3 regions of the Lysinibacillus sp. FSL K6-0102 genome follow, and region 1 is predicted to be linked to each of the others. Evidence: a T-box and tRNA genes for the amino acid it is inferred to sense, from the RefSeq annotation. Region 1 holds a T-box; the other regions hold tRNA genes.
What was found. The T-box of region 1 lies ahead of argS (arginine--tRNA ligase). A T-box ahead of a tRNA ligase gene usually reads a tRNA of that ligase, here a tRNA-Arg.
Positions count from the first base shown of each region.

Region 2: it encodes a tRNA-Arg, which carries the amino acid that the T-box ahead of argS (arginine--tRNA ligase) is inferred to sense. The anticodon was not compared.
Region 3: it encodes a tRNA-Arg, which carries the amino acid that the T-box ahead of argS (arginine--tRNA ligase) is inferred to sense. The anticodon was not compared.

Region 1 covers NZ_JBBOPH010000001.1:2,477,208-2,483,084, forward strand. Annotated here, with positions in the region: gene NYE73_RS12565 (ABC-F family ATP-binding cassette domain-containing protein) at 1-758, opposite strand, end outside; gene NYE73_RS12570 (FAD-dependent oxidoreductase) at 1,356-3,242, shown strand; T-box leader at 3,324-3,543, shown strand; gene argS (arginine--tRNA ligase) at 3,588-5,261, shown strand; gene NYE73_RS12580 (MFS transporter) at 5,392-5,877, shown strand, end outside.
Region 2 covers NZ_JBBOPH010000001.1:4,319,449-4,325,325, forward strand. Annotated here, with positions in the region: rRNA gene NYE73_RS21920 (23S ribosomal RNA) at 1-1,845, opposite strand, end outside; rRNA gene NYE73_RS21925 (16S ribosomal RNA) at 2,027-3,578, opposite strand; tRNA gene NYE73_RS21930 (tRNA-Gly) at 3,777-3,850, opposite strand; tRNA gene NYE73_RS21935 (tRNA-Arg) at 3,868-3,944, opposite strand; tRNA gene NYE73_RS21940 (tRNA-Leu) at 3,967-4,052, opposite strand; tRNA gene NYE73_RS21945 (tRNA-Lys) at 4,119-4,191, opposite strand; tRNA gene NYE73_RS21950 (tRNA-Gln) at 4,207-4,281, opposite strand; tRNA gene NYE73_RS21955 (tRNA-Asp) at 4,287-4,362, opposite strand; tRNA gene NYE73_RS21960 (tRNA-Glu) at 4,393-4,464, opposite strand; tRNA gene NYE73_RS21965 (tRNA-Asn) at 4,466-4,542, opposite strand; gene NYE73_RS21970 (SprT family protein) at 4,634-5,095, opposite strand; gene NYE73_RS21975 (Tex family protein) at 5,163-5,877, opposite strand, start outside.
Region 3 covers NZ_JBBOPH010000001.1:117,937-123,813, forward strand. Annotated here, with positions in the region: rRNA gene NYE73_RS00570 (23S ribosomal RNA) at 1-860, shown strand, start outside; rRNA gene rrf (5S ribosomal RNA) at 977-1,092, shown strand; tRNA gene NYE73_RS00580 (tRNA-Val) at 1,103-1,178, shown strand; tRNA gene NYE73_RS00585 (tRNA-Thr) at 1,182-1,257, shown strand; tRNA gene NYE73_RS00590 (tRNA-Lys) at 1,265-1,340, shown strand; tRNA gene NYE73_RS00595 (tRNA-Leu) at 1,358-1,442, shown strand; tRNA gene NYE73_RS00600 (tRNA-Gly) at 1,480-1,554, shown strand; tRNA gene NYE73_RS00605 (tRNA-Leu) at 1,560-1,648, shown strand; tRNA gene NYE73_RS00610 (tRNA-Arg) at 1,657-1,733, shown strand; tRNA gene NYE73_RS00615 (tRNA-Pro) at 1,743-1,819, shown strand; tRNA gene NYE73_RS00620 (tRNA-Ala) at 1,840-1,915, shown strand; rRNA gene NYE73_RS00625 (16S ribosomal RNA) at 2,058-3,609, shown strand; tRNA gene NYE73_RS00630 (tRNA-Ile) at 3,704-3,780, shown strand; tRNA gene NYE73_RS00635 (tRNA-Ala) at 3,793-3,868, shown strand; rRNA gene NYE73_RS00640 (23S ribosomal RNA) at 3,959-5,877, shown strand, end outside.

The sequences.
Region 1 (5,877 bases):
TCTTGTGCCATTTTTTGCGCTAATTGAGAAGATTCATACCAGAAATCATAGTTCCCTACATATAATTGGATTTTAGAGAAGTCCAAATCCGCAATATGTGTACATACTTTATTTAAGAAGTGACGGTCATGGGATACAACAATAACTGTATTCTCAAAGTTAATCAGGAACTCTTCCAGCCACTGAATTGCCTTTAAGTCAAGGTGGTTGGTAGGCTCATCGAGTAATAGTACATCAGGCTGACCAAACAGTGCCTGTGCCAGTAATACTTTAACTTTGTCAGAACCTTCAAGATCGCCCATTAGCATGTAATGAAGATCATCGGAGATACCTAAACCGTTTAATAGTGTAGCCGCTTCTGAATCAGCTTCCCAACCGTTTAGCTCTGCAAATTCACCTTCTAACTCTGCAGCACGCATGCCATCCTCATCTGAGAAATCTTCCTTTGCATAGATAGCGTCTTTTTCTGTTTTCACGTCATATAGGCGTTTATTCCCCATAATAACTGTGTCGAGCACTGTATGCTCATCGTATTCGAAGTGGTTTTGTTTCAGGACAGATAAACGTTCGTCCTTACCCATCGATACATTTCCTTCCTGCGCTTCAATTTCACCAGAAAGGATTTTTAAAAATGTTGATTTACCAGCACCATTTGCCCCAATTAAACCGTAGCAATTGCCTGGTGTGAATTTTATATTTACGTCTTCAAATAGTTTACGATCGCCATAGCGAAGACCTACATTACTAACTTGAATCATGCAAGTTCCTCCTTTTTTCACAATGGCTCTAGTATAGCATGAAATACGTTCCATAGTCTATAAACATTATTAAATCAAGGTTTGGCGTTCTTTCCACATTTTTTGTTAAACATAAACTGAATAAAGATACAATAAAAAATTTAAATTTGGTGTAACTTTCTTGGAGAGTGAGGCGTCTATTGTAGTGTGATTAACTATTTTTGAAAAAGAATAGAAAAATGACATCATTTACCACGGGGATTTTAGTTGCTTATTCATAAAGGTTTCGTCTAAAATGATTCTGACTGTTTATATATCAAGTAAATCATCACTGGTGCCCACAAGCCCATCCCCGTTTTGAATGCCAGCTATTCGTGGCTCTTTCATTTATACTAGATAGATGTTGCTAAAGTTAGACGAAAAACATCACAATCCTCATAAATGATTTCATTCATTTATCTTAATGATAATTTCATAGAGAATGCTGTAAGCTAAAGAATTATTCGTTTGTGGTAATGATATGCTATGCCTGCGTTCAACTAGGACATTCAGCCCTTGTGGCGGGAATGATGATTAAATAAACACATCAATGGAAATTTTAACAATTGGAGGTATATTATGGGTAAGGGCTTATTATGGACAGCCACTTGTGTAATAGTAGTTTTAGTTGGGTTTGGTAGCTACTATTTTATTAAAGAAATAACAAACTCTATGGCATACAATAAATTAGTAGATGAGTATAAAAAGCCAGAACCAATTGAACATATAGAGGAAGAATATGATGTTATTGTCATCGGTGGTGAGCCAGAGGGAGTGGCTGCGGCTGTGGCTGCTGCTCGAAATGGTGCGAAAACATTGCTGGTCGAAAAACGACAAGAGTTAGGTGGATTATTTACATATGGTATGCTGAATTTCCTCGACATTCCTCGTGATGGCCATAACAACTCGATTAGTGAGGGAATATTTAAGGAATGGCATGAGCTTGTTAGAGGGAATGACGCTTTTGGCATTGTAGGTGCTAAGGCAGCCTTTAAAAAGCTAATCGATGAAGAGCCCAACTTAACGTTATCCGTGCAAACCGAGGTTGTGAAAGCAAATGTCAAACAACAACAATTAACGTCTGTGGAATTAAAAAATGAGTACGGTACATATGTTGTGACGGGGAAATCATTCATAGATGCTACACAGGATGCTGATTTTGCAGCCTTGTCGGGCGTTCCTTTCTTTGTGGGCGGAGAAGATATTGGCATAAAGGATAAGCGTATGGCTGTGACTTTAATGCTACATTTAAAAAATGTCAATTGGGATGAAGTCAAAAAAGCGGCTAATTCCGGTGTATTTGGCGGTGCTAATTTAAATCATACGGTGATGTGGGGCTTTACAAAGCTACATGATGAATACAAGCCATTACAAGAGGGTACAAGATTACGAGGGTTAAACTTAGCTCGTGTAGATGATGAATATTTCATCAATGCCTTACAGATTTTTGGTATTGATGGCTTGAATGAATCCTCAAAACAAGCGGCGATTGTCGCTGGGAAGAAAGAAACGTTACACATTCTAAAATATTTACAAACAAACTTCCCAGGGTTTGAAAAAGCTGAAATTGTCAGCTATCCAGAAGAGCTCTACGTCCGAGAAACGAGACATATTTGGGCAGAGTATCAATTACCAATGGCAGACCTGTGGAAAAATAGTGATCAGTGGGATAGCATTGGCATTGCCTCTTATCCAGTCGATGTGCAAGCGCAAACGCCTCATGATTACGGCTATGTGATCGCTTCACCCAAGCAATATGCTATTCCTTTCCGCTCGTTAGTACCGAAGGATATTGATGGCTTATTGGTTGTCGGACGCTCTGCTGGTTATTCCTCACTTGCAGCTGGTAGTGCACGTATTGTTCCAACAGGGATGGTGACAGGTGAAGCGGCTGGGACTGCAGCTGCTCTTGCACAGAAGCACGATGTAACCTTTAGAGACATGAGTAAGGATAAACCATTAATCGCTACATTACGAAAGCAATTGGCTAAGCAAGGTGCCTATGTTGATTCATTTTCAATTGAGTATCCATATCAAGGAGAATGGTATGATGAAGCCATTCAAACCCTCATTAATTACGGCCTTGTTGTGGGCGGCTATGATAATGACCTAAAAGTAGACAGTAAGGCGACGAAAATAAAGTTTGCTAAAATGTTAAAAGAGAGCATGCAACGTGCTGGTGGAGAAAGTGCAGCAGGAATGAAGGACCAGCTCGAAATTGTCATCAATAAAGTTTATAATCAAGGCGATGAAGCTATTGAGCGAGATGAGCTAGCTCAATATTTGGCTGACGTCCTCATGGGTGAATCCAATGCGACTAGCTGGGATACATTAGTAGAAAAAGGAATTGTCACGGAGAAAGTAGCGAAGAAAGTCTCTGATAATAAGAAATTAAAATTAAAAGAGATGTATGCGATTATGGCTGATGTGATTCATTATGTAGAAAAAAAACGTTCCTCCTTGTGAGGAGCGTTTTTTGCTGAAACGGCAACGTAAAAAAGGGTTGACGCCAATTAGAAAGTCCTGTAATATATGTCAAAATCATAAAAAAATTCGATGAAAAAGAGAGTAATTGATGGAATGACTGGCTAGCGAGTTAGGGATGGTGGGAGCCTAATGCAGGAACCATGAACGAAGCGCACTTTGGAGAAGATTCTCGAACAAATAGTAGAGAATAGCGGGGCGTCACCTCGTTAACAACGGAAAGTGGTCATGTTACATGGCAACTAGAGTGGTACCACGGGATTATCATGCTCTCGTCTCTAATTATAGAGGCGAGGGCTTTTTTATTTGAACAGGAGGAGGAGCAAAATGAATCAACAAATCGCCGACAGTATAGCAGTCACATTAAAGCAGCAAATAATAGGAGAGGACATATTGTCATTATTAGAAAAACCCAAAAGCTTGGAGCTAGGGGACGTAGCCTTTCCATGCTTTACTCTAGCAAAAGTGTTGAAAAAATCACCGCAGAGTATCGCGGCACATATAGCAAGTCAATTAAATCATGACAGTATCGAGCGTGTGCAAGCTGTTGGTGGCTATGTCAATATTTTTCTTGATCAACAAAAGGTGACGCAACAGGTGTTACGCAAGATTCTGCGCGACAAGCAACAATATGGTACTACGCCAACAAAGATGGGAACGGTCGTCTTGGATTTTTCCTCTCCTAATATCGCCAAGCCTTTCTCGATGGGACATTTACGTTCAACGGTCATCGGTAATGCCTTAGCAAATATTGCAGAAAAAAATGGCTATCAAGCCATTCGTATCAATCATTTAGGGGACTGGGGTACACAATTTGGCAAGCTTATTGTTGCTTATCAGCTTTGGGGTGATAAACAAGCTATTTCAGCTTCCCCGATAGAGGAGTTATTAAAGATTTATGTGAAGTTTCATGAAGAGGCCGAGCAAGACCCAACGCTCAATGAACAGGCTCGTGCCACCTTTAAAGCATTGGAGGACGGTAATGAAGAGGCACAGGCATTATGGCAATGGTTCCGAGATGTGTCATTCATAGAATTTCAAACAATATATGAGCTATTAGGAATTCATTTTGATGCCTTTATAGGTGAAGCCTTTTACAATGACAAAATGCCGTCCGTTGTAACAGAATTAAAAGAAAAAGGGCTCCTTGTGGAATCAGAAGGTGCGTATGTTGTGGAGATGGAGGAGATGCCTCCATGTTTAATAACGAAAACGGATGGAGCCACGCTTTATGCGACGCGTGATTTAGCAGCAGCCCTGTATCGCCAACAGCACTACCAGCCCCATAAGATGTTCTACGTTGTTGGCAATGAGCAGTCCCTCCACTTTAAACAACTTTTTCAGGTCATCGAAAAAATGGGCTATCCTTGGGCAAAGAATCTGCAACATGTGTCATTTGGCATGATACTGAAGGATGGCAAAAAAATGTCGACGCGTAAAGGCAAAGTGGTGTTATTAGCAGATGTACTAGCAGAAGCTATAACGACTGCAAAGCGTAATATGGAGCAGAAAAACCCTTCTCTACCTAACAAAGAGCAAGTCGCAAAGCAAGTGGGGGTTGGAGCGGTAATTTTTAATGATTTAAAATCCCATCGTCTCAACGATATTGAATTTTCAATCGAGCAAATGATGAATTTTGAAGGCGAAACAGGGCCATATGTACAGTATACATATGCACGTATTTGCTCTATTTTAGATAAAAAGAAAGCTCCGACTCAAGATATGCTCTTCAAATCTTTAGGAGAGCAGGCTTGGCCGATTATTTCATTACTAGAACAGTTTCCTAAAACGGTAGCTATAGCTTTTGAGCAGGCTGATCCGTCCCAAATAGCGAAATATGCCTTACAACTGGCACGTTTATTTAATAAATATTATGCACAGTACAAAATATTAGTAGAAGATGAACAGCAAGCATCCCGTCTTGCATTATGTCAGAGTGTTGCTATTGTTTTAAAAGAGTCATTAGCCTTATTAGGTATTGAATCACCTGAAAATATGTAAGAAGCCTTAGCCATGTAAAGGTAAACTGTCCAATCATTGACCAACCATCGAAAACATGATAAAAGGATAGAGGAATCCATGCAAGCTTTTCATAAATGAAGGCTGCGTAATAACAGAGGGGATCAAACAATTGGTTAAAAAACATTGGACATTATCACTCACCTTCGTGGTCATTAGTATATTTTTTGTCGCTCTTAATATGAGGCCAGCTGTCACGGGAATAGGACCGCTTTTTAATGTCCTCATGACATCCTTACAAGTCTCGAATACAAGCATGAGCTTTCTCACAGCTATCCCCGTTTTTTGTATGGGATTATTCGCACCTTTGGCTGTCCCGCTTCAGCGAAAAATGGGCACGAAATCAGCTATCACCCTTTTAGTGGCCATCCTTGTAATCGCGAATGGGCTACGCTTTTTCCAAGCAAGCTATCTCTTGCTCATCGTGACAAGCTTTGCGGCAGGCTTAGCGATTGCAATGATTGGTCCTATCCTAAATGCTTATATTAAGAAAAAGTTTCCAGAACGTTTTACGACAGTAGTCGGTATCTATTCATTCGGTATAGGCGTAGGGGCTACTTTAAGTGCAGCCTTAACCGTGACTTTTTATCAGAGTTTC
Region 2 (5,877 bases), 1.8 Mb from region 1:
GTCACCTTACGGTTTTGCAGAGACCTGTGTTTTTGCTAAACAGTCGCCTGGGCCTATTCACTGCGGCTCTCATGCGCTTGCACGCTCAAGAGCACCCCTTCTCCCGAAGTTACGGGGTCATTTTGCCGAGTTCCTTAACGAGAGTTCTCTCGCACACCTTAGGATTCTCTCCTCGACTACCTGTGTCGGTTTGCGGTACGGGCACCTCTCACCTCGATAGAGGCTTTTCTTGGCAGTGTGAAATCAGGAACTTCGTCCATACGGACTCGCCATCACAGCTCAACGTTACAGTGTGCGGATTTGCCTACACACACGCCTTACTGCTTGGACGCGCACAACCAACGGCGCGCTTACCCTATCCTACTGCGTCCCCCCATTTCTCAAACGGTGAGGAGGTGGTACAGGAATATCAACCTGTTGTCCATCGCCTACGCCTATCGGCCTCGGCTTAGGTCCCGACTAACCCTGAGCGGACGAGCCTTCCTCAGGAAACCTTAGTCATACGGTGGACGGGATTCTCACCCGTCTTTCGCTACTCATACCGGCATTCTCACTTCTAAGCGCTCCACCAGTCCTTCCGATCTGACTTCAACGCACTTAGAACGCTCTCCTACCACTGACATCGTAGATGTCAATCCACAGCTTCGGTGAATCGTTTAGCCCCGATACATTTTCGGCGCAGCGTCACTCGACCAGTGAGCTATTACGCACTCTTTAAATGATGGCTGCTTCTAAGCCAACATCCTGGTTGTCTGTGCAACGCCACATCCTTTTCCACTTAACGATTACTTTGGGACCTTAGCTGGTGGTCTGGGCTGTTTCCCTTTTGACTACGGATCTTATCACTCGCAGTCTGACTCCCGTGTATAAATATCTGGCATTCGGAGTTTGTCTGAATTCGGTAAACCGGGATGGCCCCCTAGTCCAAACAGTGCTCTACCTCCAGTATTCTCATCACGAGGCTAGCCCTAAAGCTATTTCGGAGAGAACCAGCTATCTCCAAGTTCGATTGGAATTTCTCCGCTACCCACACCTCATCCCCGCACTTTTCAACGTGCGTGGGTTCGGGCCTCCAGTAAGTGTTACCTCACCTTCACCCTGGACATGGGTAGATCACCTGGTTTCGGGTCTACGACCACGTACTATTTCGCCCTATTCAGACTCGCTTTCGCTGCGGCTCCGCCTTCTAAAGCTTAACCTTGCACGTAATCGTAACTCGCCGGTTCATTCTACAAAAGGCACGCTATCACCCATTAACGGGCTCTAACTACTTGTAGGCACACGGTTTCAGGATCTCTTTCACTCCCCTTCCGGGGTGCTTTTCACCTTTCCCTCACGGTACTGGTTCACTATCGGTCACTAGGTAGTATTTAGCCTTGGGAGATGGTCCTCCCGGATTCCGACGGAATTTCACGTGTTCCGCCGTACTCAGGATCCACTCAGGAGAGAACGAACTTTCGACTACAGGGCTTTTACCTGCTCTGGCGGACCTTTCCAAGTCGCTTCATCTAACTCGCTCTTTTGTAACTCCGTATAGAGTGTCCTACAACCCCAAGAGGCAAGCCTCTTGGTTTGGGCTCTTCCCGTTTCGCTCGCCGCTACTCAGGGAATCGATTTTTCTTTCTCTTCCTCCAGGTACTTAGATGTTTCAGTTCCCTGGGTCTGCCTTCAAGACGCTATGTATTCACGTCAAGATACTACGCGATTAAACGTAGTGGGTTCCCCCATTCGGAAATCTCCGGATCAAAGCTCACTTACAGCTCCCCGAAGCATATCGGTGTTAGTGCCGTCCTTCTTCGGCTCCTAGTGCCAAGGCATTCGCCGTGCGCCCTTAATAACTTAACCAAGTTATTAAGCCTATAAAAAACTTAAAAAATAAATGTGTTTGTTACAATTTCAATGTCGTTTTATCCAGTTTTCAAAGAACAAGTTTTGAAGTGTTTCATTCAGATAGAATGAACCTTCAAAACTGAACGCAAAACGTAATCTTACAAACCCAAGGTTTGTATTCCGAAATAATCCTTAGAAAGGAGGTGATCCAGCCGCACCTTCCGATACGGCTACCTTGTTACGACTTCACCCCAATCATCTATCCCACCTTCGGCGGCTGGCTCCAAAAGGTTACCTCACCGACTTCGGGTGTTACAAACTCTCGTGGTGTGACGGGCGGTGTGTACAAGGCCCGGGAACGTATTCACCGCGGCATGCTGATCCGCGATTACTAGCGATTCCGGCTTCATGTAGGCGAGTTGCAGCCTACAATCCGAACTGAGAACGACTTTATCGGATTAGCTCCCTCTCGCGAGTTGGCAACCGTTTGTATCGTCCATTGTAGCACGTGTGTAGCCCAGGTCATAAGGGGCATGATGATTTGACGTCATCCCCACCTTCCTCCGGTTTGTCACCGGCAGTCACCTTAGAGTGCCCAACTAAATGATGGCAACTAAGATCAAGGGTTGCGCTCGTTGCGGGACTTAACCCAACATCTCACGACACGAGCTGACGACAACCATGCACCACCTGTCACCGTTGCCCCCGAAGGGGAAACTATATCTCTACAGTGGTCAACGGGATGTCAAGACCTGGTAAGGTTCTTCGCGTTGCTTCGAATTAAACCACATGCTCCACCGCTTGTGCGGGCCCCCGTCAATTCCTTTGAGTTTCAGTCTTGCGACCGTACTCCCCAGGCGGAGTGCTTAATGCGTTAGCTGCAGCACTAAGGGGCGGAAACCCCCTAACACTTAGCACTCATCGTTTACGGCGTGGACTACCAGGGTATCTAATCCTGTTTGCTCCCCACGCTTTCGCGCCTCAGCGTCAGTTACAGACCAGAAAGTCGCCTTCGCCACTGGTGTTCCTCCAAATCTCTACGCATTTCACCGCTACACTTGGAATTCCACTTTCCTCTTCTGCACTCAAGTCCCCCAGTTTCCAATGACCCTCCACGGTTGAGCCGTGGGCTTTCACATCAGACTTAAAGGACCGCCTGCGCGCGCTTTACGCCCAATAATTCCGGACAACGCTTGCCACCTACGTATTACCGCGGCTGCTGGCACGTAGTTAGCCGTGGCTTTCTAATAAGGTACCGTCAAGGTACAGCCAGTTACTACTGTACTTGTTCTTCCCTTACAACAGAGTTTTACGATCCGAAAACCTTCTTCACTCACGCGGCGTTGCTCCATCAGGCTTTCGCCCATTGTGGAAGATTCCCTACTGCTGCCTCCCGTAGGAGTCTGGGCCGTGTCTCAGTCCCAGTGTGGCCGATCACCCTCTCAGGTCGGCTACGCATCGTCGCCTTGGTGAGCCGTTACCTCACCAACTAGCTAATGCGCCGCGGGCCCATCCTATAGCGACAGCCGAAACCGTCTTTCAGTCTTTCACCATGAAGCAAAAGAGATTATTCGGTATTAGCCCCGGTTTCCCGGAGTTATCCCAAACTATAGGGTAGGTTGCCCACGTGTTACTCACCCGTCCGCCGCTAACGTCAAAGGAGCAAGCTCCTTTTCTGTTCGCTCGACTTGCATGTATTAGGCACGCCGCCAGCGTTCGTCCTGAGCCAGGATCAAACTCTCCATAAAAGAAATTTGATTAGCTCAAATTGTTTTGCTGGCATCATGTTTGATGTCCAAAATTTTTGTTTTGTTCACTAACCGAAGCTAGCTACTTAAAACTTTATTGATTACGTTTTGCTTGTTCAGTTTTCAAGGTTCATGTCATCGCCCTTTTGGACAACTATTTAAATTTACCATACAACCAAGAGGTTGTCAATACTTTTTTGGAGCGGGTGATGAGAATCGAACTCACGACATCAGCTTGGAAGGCTGAGGTTTTACCATTAAACTACACCCGCATATATTTTCTTAAAAATGGCGCGCCCGGCAGGAGTCGAACCCACAACCTTCTGATCCGTAGTCAGACGCTCTATCCAATTGAGCTACGGGCGCATATGAAATTAATTAATTGACTTGGTGCGGCCGAGAGGACTTGAACCTCCACGGGGTTGCCCCCACTAGGCCCTCAACCTAGCGCGTCTGCCGTTCCGCCACGACCGCATTCAATTAGTAACTTTTTTATTATACTATGATAATTCAAAAAGTCAACTCTTTTTCTTAAAGAGATGAGCCATGAAGGACTCGAACCTTCGACCCTCTGATTAAAAGTCAGATGCTCTACCAACTGAGCTAATGGCTCGAATTAAGAAATGAATGGCTGGGGTACTAGGATTCGAACCTAGGCATGACGGAATCAAAATCCGTTGCCTTACCGCTTGGCTATACCCCAATAAGTGGCGGTCCCGACCGGGATCGAACCGGCGATCTCCTGCGTGACAGGCAGGCATGTTAACCGCTACACCACGGGACCAAAATATTATTTACATTAAATTATGAAAAATGACCCCTACGGGATTCGAACCCGTGTTACCGCCGTGAAAGGGCGGTGTCTTAACCACTTGACCAAGGGGCCATGGCTCCGAAGGCAGGACTCGAACCTGCGACAACCTGATTAACAGTCAGGTGCTACTACCAACTGAGCTACTTCGGAATAATTCATGTTATGTTGTCGTCGTTATCTTGTCGACTTTTACTATTATAGGGACAACTCAACAAAACGTCAACTATTTTTTAAACTTTTTTTACTCTACTAATTTTAATTTCCCCAAACACTTACTGCAACAATACTTTTCAACATTCATTTTTATTTTCCGTATATATAATTGGTGGCAATTGACACAAGTATATTTATAGCGTCGTCGTTGTTTTTTAACTGTAGCTTTCGGGACATGTAAAACTGCGCAAAATCGAGGGGCATCTACTTTCCTTAATAATTCTCTAAAATCTTTATCTCGATGCTGATACCCTTTACCTTCAATATGTAGGTGATAATGGCATAATTCGTGTAAAACAATACCTTGAATCTCTTTCAAACCGTATAACTCATAGGCTTTAGGATTAATCTCAATATTATGGGATTGTAAAAGATATCGTCCTCCCGTTGACCGTAATCTCGGATTAAAGTAGGCTTGATGCAGAAAAGGCCTCTGAAAGTTTTCTAAAGATAAGCGACGAACAAGCTCTTGTAATTCTTGATTGTCCACAGTAATCACCTCTAACAACAAGAATACCACACTGCGTAGTATAGACAGTGTGGCAAAAATTTAGTACTCAAACTAATGCTTGATTTTTAGGAGGAAGCATCGTTAAAGAGATACGCCCTTTCGTTACATCTATTTGTTCAACCCAGACAGTTACAATATCCCCAAGTGCCACAACTTCTAATGGATGCTTTATACGTTTATTTTGGAGTTTAGAAATATGCACAAGTCCATCTTGCTTCACGCCAATGTCAACAAATGCGCCGAAATCTACTACATTTCTTACCGTCCCCTGCAATTCCATACCTACTTTTAAATCTTCCATTTTTAATACATCAGTCTTAAGCAATGGTTGTGGGAATGCATCACGTGGGTCACGACTAGGTTTCATTAAGGTATCCACGATATCTTGAATTGTCACAACTCCTACTCCAAGCACATCACTTAATTTTTGGATATTTAGTGCTGCAATAGCATCCTCTGCCTTCTGTGTCCCTAACTCTTTTTTATCTATTTGAGCCTCTGCTAATATTTGCTCAGCAAGGGCATAGCTCTCAGGATGAATACCTGTAGCATCAAACGGATTTTTTGCTTCTGGGACACGTAGGAAACCAATAGCTTGTTCATACGTTTTGGCGCCTAACCTTGGAATCTTCTTTAATTGCGCACGTGTAGTAAATTGACCATTTTCCTCTCGCGTCTTTACGATATTCTCTGCAACAGTTTTTGATAGACCCGAAACATATTGTAAGAGTGATGATGAAGCCGTATTTACATCTACACCA
Region 3 (5,877 bases), 2.4 Mb from region 1:
TTACCCGCGACAGGACGGAAAGACCCCGTGGAGCTTTACTGTAGCCTGATATTGAATTTTGGTACAACTTGTACAGGATAGGTAGGAGCCAGAGATCTCGGAGCGCCAGCTTCGAAGGAGGCGTCGGTGGGATACTACCCTGGTTGTATTGAAATTCTAACCCATGCCCCTTAGCGGGGCAGGAGACAGTGTCAGGCGGACAGTTTGACTGGGGCGGTCGCCTCCTAAAAGGTAACGGAGGCGCCCAAAGGTTCCCTCAGAATGGTTGGAAATCATTCGTAGAGTGTAAAGGCACAAGGGAGCTTGACTGCGAGACCTACAAGTCGAGCAGGGTCGAAAGACGGGCTTAGTGATCCGGTGGTTCCGCATGGAAGGGCCATCGCTCAACGGATAAAAGCTACCCCGGGGATAACAGGCTTATCTCCCCCAAGAGTCCACATCGACGGGGAGGTTTGGCACCTCGATGTCGGCTCATCGCATCCTGGGGCTGTAGTCGGTCCCAAGGGTTGGGCTGTTCGCCCATTAAAGCGGTACGCGAGCTGGGTTCAGAACGTCGTGAGACAGTTCGGTCCCTATCCGTCGTGGGCGTAGGAAATTTGAGAGGAGCTGTCCTTAGTACGAGAGGACCGGGATGGACACACCGCTGGTGTACCAGTTGTCTTGCCAAAGGCATCGCTGGGTAGCTATGTGTGGACGGGATAAGTGCTGAAAGCATCTAAGCATGAAGCCCCCCTCAAGATGAGATTTCCCATTACGCAAGTAAGTAAGATCCCTCAAAGACGATGAGGTAGATAGGTTCGAGGTGGAAGTGTGGTGACACATGGAGCTGACGAATACTAATCGATCGAGGACTTAACCAAAAAAGTTTGAAACATTCAATGCGCCGTTTATCCAGTTTTGAAAGAACAAGTAAGCTTTTAAAAAAAGCTTGCATTTATACTGAAATATGGTATAATAAATCTTGTCTTTTAATAAGTCTAGTGATGATGGCAAAGAGGTCACACCCGTTCCCATACCGAACACGGAAGTTAAGCTCTTTAGCGCCGATGGTAGTTGGGGGCTTCCCCCTGTGAGAGTAGGACGTCGCTAGGCATAATACCCAGGAGGATTAGCTCAGCTGGGAGAGCATCTGCCTTACAAGCAGAGGGTCGGCGGTTCGAGCCCGTCATCCTCCACCATATGCCGGTTTAGCTCAGCAGGTAGAGCAACTGACTTGTAATCAGTAGGTCGTGGGTTCGATTCCTATAGCCGGCACCATTTTTTCGAGCCATTAGCTCAGTTGGTAGAGCATCTGACTTTTAATCAGAGGGTCGAAGGTTCGAGTCCTTCATGGCTCACCATTTATAAATAATAATAAGCGGGTGTGGCGGAATTGGCAGACGCACTAGACTTAGGATCTAGCGCCGCAAGGCGTGGGGGTTCGACTCCCTTCACCCGCACCATTATTTTCATTGCCAGATAAAAAAAGCTTATGCACATGCGGAAGTAGTTCAGTGGTAGAACACCACCTTGCCAAGGTGGGGGTCGCGAGTTCGAACCTCGTCTTCCGCTCCAAATGTGCCGGGGTGGCGGAACTGGCAGACGCACAGGACTTAAAATCCTGCGGTAGGTGACTACCGTACCGGTTCGATTCCGGTCCTCGGCACCATTTTAAATGCGCCCGTAGCTCAATTGGATAGAGCGTCTGACTACGGATCAGAAGGTTATGGGTTCGACTCCTGTCGGGCGCGCCATAAGAACAACGGGAAGTAGCTCAGCTTGGTAGAGCACTTGGTTTGGGACCAAGGGGTCGCAGGTTCGAATCCTGTCTTCCCGACCATTTCCTAAAAATAAAAATATGGGGCCTTAGCTCAGCTGGGAGAGCGCCTGCCTTGCACGCAGGAGGTCAGCGGTTCGATCCCGCTAGGCTCCACCAATTCAATTACATGAACCTTGAAAACTGAACAAGCAAAACGTAATCAATAAAGTTTTAAGTAGCTAGTTTTGCTAGTGAACGAAACATAATTTTGGACATCAAACATGATGCCAGCAAAACAATTTGAGCTAATCAAATTTCTTTTATGGAGAGTTTGATCCTGGCTCAGGACGAACGCTGGCGGCGTGCCTAATACATGCAAGTCGAGCGAACAGAAAAGGAGCTTGCTCCTTTGACGTTAGCGGCGGACGGGTGAGTAACACGTGGGCAACCTACCCTATAGTTTGGGATAACTCCGGGAAACCGGGGCTAATACCGAATAATCTCTTTTGCTTCATGGTGAAAGACTGAAAGACGGTTTCGGCTGTCGCTATAGGATGGGCCCGCGGCGCATTAGCTAGTTGGTGAGGTAACGGCTCACCAAGGCGACGATGCGTAGCCGACCTGAGAGGGTGATCGGCCACACTGGGACTGAGACACGGCCCAGACTCCTACGGGAGGCAGCAGTAGGGAATCTTCCACAATGGGCGAAAGCCTGATGGAGCAACGCCGCGTGAGTGAAGAAGGTTTTCGGATCGTAAAACTCTGTTGTAAGGGAAGAACAAGTACAGTAGTAACTGGCTGTACCTTGACGGTACCTTATTAGAAAGCCACGGCTAACTACGTGCCAGCAGCCGCGGTAATACGTAGGTGGCAAGCGTTGTCCGGAATTATTGGGCGTAAAGCGCGCGCAGGCGGTCCTTTAAGTCTGATGTGAAAGCCCACGGCTCAACCGTGGAGGGTCATTGGAAACTGGGGGACTTGAGTGCAGAAGAGGAAAGTGGAATTCCAAGTGTAGCGGTGAAATGCGTAGAGATTTGGAGGAACACCAGTGGCGAAGGCGACTTTCTGGTCTGTAACTGACGCTGAGGCGCGAAAGCGTGGGGAGCAAACAGGATTAGATACCCTGGTAGTCCACGCCGTAAACGATGAGTGCTAAGTGTTAGGGGGTTTCCGCCCCTTAGTGCTGCAGCTAACGCATTAAGCACTCCGCCTGGGGAGTACGGTCGCAAGACTGAAACTCAAAGGAATTGACGGGGGCCCGCACAAGCGGTGGAGCATGTGGTTTAATTCGAAGCAACGCGAAGAACCTTACCAGGTCTTGACATCCCGTTGACCACTGTAGAGATATAGTTTCCCCTTCGGGGGCAACGGTGACAGGTGGTGCATGGTTGTCGTCAGCTCGTGTCGTGAGATGTTGGGTTAAGTCCCGCAACGAGCGCAACCCTTGATCTTAGTTGCCATCATTTAGTTGGGCACTCTAAGGTGACTGCCGGTGACAAACCGGAGGAAGGTGGGGATGACGTCAAATCATCATGCCCCTTATGACCTGGGCTACACACGTGCTACAATGGACGATACAAACGGTTGCCAACTCGCGAGAGGGAGCTAATCCGATAAAGTCGTTCTCAGTTCGGATTGTAGGCTGCAACTCGCCTACATGAAGCCGGAATCGCTAGTAATCGCGGATCAGCATGCCGCGGTGAATACGTTCCCGGGCCTTGTACACACCGCCCGTCACACCACGAGAGTTTGTAACACCCGAAGTCGGTGAGGTAACCTTTTGGAGCCAGCCGCCGAAGGTGGGATAGATGATTGGGGTGAAGTCGTAACAAGGTAGCCGTATCGGAAGGTGCGGCTGGATCACCTCCTTTCTAAGGATTATTTCGGAATACAAACCTTGGGTTTGTAAGATTACGTTTTGCGTTCAGTTTTGAAGGTTTATGAAATTTAATAAAACTTCCAAGAGGGCCTATAGCTCAGCTGGTTAGAGCGCACGCCTGATAAGCGTGAGGTCGATGGTTCGAGTCCATTTAGGCCCACCATATATACCTCTTGGGGCCTTAGCTCAGCTGGGAGAGCGCCTGCCTTGCACGCAGGAGGTCAGCGGTTCGATCCCGCTAGGCTCCACCATTTTTTTGTTCTTTGAAAACTGGATAAAACGACATTGAAATTGTAACAAACACATTTATTTTTTTAAGTTTTTTATAGGCTTAATAACTTGGTTAAGTTATTAAGGGCGCACGGCGAATGCCTTGGCACTAGGAGCCGAAGAAGGACGGCACTAACACCGATATGCTTCGGGGAGCTGTAAGTGAGCTTTGATCCGGAGATTTCCGAATGGGGGAACCCACTACGTTTAATCGCGTAGTATCTTGACGTGAATACATAGCGTCTTGAAGGCAGACCCAGGGAACTGAAACATCTAAGTACCTGGAGGAAGAGAAAGAAAAATCGATTCCCTGAGTAGCGGCGAGCGAAACGGGAAGAGCCCAAACCAAGAGGCTTGCCTCTTGGGGTTGTAGGACACTCTATACGGAGTTACAAAAGAGCGAGTTAGATGAAGCGACTTGGAAAGGTCCGCCAGAGCAGGTAAAAGCCCTGTAGTCGAAAGTTCGTTCTCTCCTGAGTGGATCCTGAGTACGGCGGAACACGTGAAATTCCGTCGGAATCCGGGAGGACCATCTCCCAAGGCTAAATACTACCTAGTGACCGATAGTGAACCAGTACCGTGAGGGAAAGGTGAAAAGCACCCCGGAAGGGGAGTGAAAGAGATCCTGAAACCGTGTGCCTACAAGTAGTTAGAGCCCGTTAATGGGTGATAGCGTGCCTTTTGTAGAATGAACCGGCGAGTTACGATTACGTGCAAGGTTAAGCTTTAGAAGGCGGAGCCGCAGCGAAAGCGAGTCTGAATAGGGCGAAATAGTACGTGGTCGTAGACCCGAAACCAGGTGATCTACCCATGTCCAGGGTGAAGGTGAGGTAACACTTACTGGAGGCCCGAACCCACGCACGTTGAAAAGTGCGGGGATGAGGTGTGGGTAGCGGAGAAATTCCAATCGAACTTGGAGATAGCTGGTTCTCTCCGAAATAGCTTTAGGGCTAGCCTCGTGATGAGAATACTGGAGGTAGAGCACTGTTTGGACTAGGGGGCCATCCCGGTTTACCGAATTCAGACAAACTCCGAATGCCAGATATTTATACACGGGAGTCAGACTGCGAGTGATAAGATCCGTAGTCAAAAGGGAAACAGCCCAGACCACCAGCTAAGGTCCCAAAGTAATCGTTAAGTGGAAAAGGATGTGGCGTTGCACAGACAACCAGGATGTTGGCTTAGAAGCAGCCATCATTTAAAGAGTGCGTAATAGCTCACTGGTCGAGTGACGCTGCGCCGAAAATGTATCGGGGCTAAACGATTCACCGAAGCTGTGGATTGACATCTACGATGTCAGTGGTAGGAGAGCGTTCTAAGTGCGTTGAAGTCAGATCGGAAGGACTGGTGGAGCGCTTAGAAGTGAGAATGCCGGTATGAGTAGCGAAAGACGGGTGAGAATCCCGTCCACCGTATGACTAAGGTTTCCTGAGGAAGGCTCGTCCGCTCAGGGTTAGTCGGGACCTAAGCCGAGGCCGATAGGCGTAGGCGATGGACAACAGGTTGATATTCCTGTACCACCTCCTCACCGTTTGAGAAATGGGGGGACGCAGTAGGATAGGGTAAGCGCGCCGTTGGTTGTGCGCGTCCAAGCAGTAAGGCGTGTGTGTAGGCAAATCCGCACACTGTAACGTTGAGCTGTGATGGCGAGTCCGTATGGACGAAGTTCCTGATTTCACACTGCCAAGAAAAGCCTCTATCGAGGTGAGAGGTGCCCGTACCGCAAACCGACACAGGTAGTCGAGGAGAGAATCCTAAGGTGTGCGAGAGAACTCTCGTTAAGGAACTCGGCAAAATGACCCCGTAACTTCGGGAGAAGGGGTGCTCTTGAGCGTGCAAGCGCATGAGAGCCGCAGTGAATAGGCCCAGGCGACTGTTTAGCAAAAACACAGGTCTCTGCAAAACCGTAAGGTGACGTATAGGGGCTGACGCCTGCCCGGTGCTGGAAGGTTAAGAGGAGTGGTTAGCGCAAGCGAAGCTGCGAATTGAA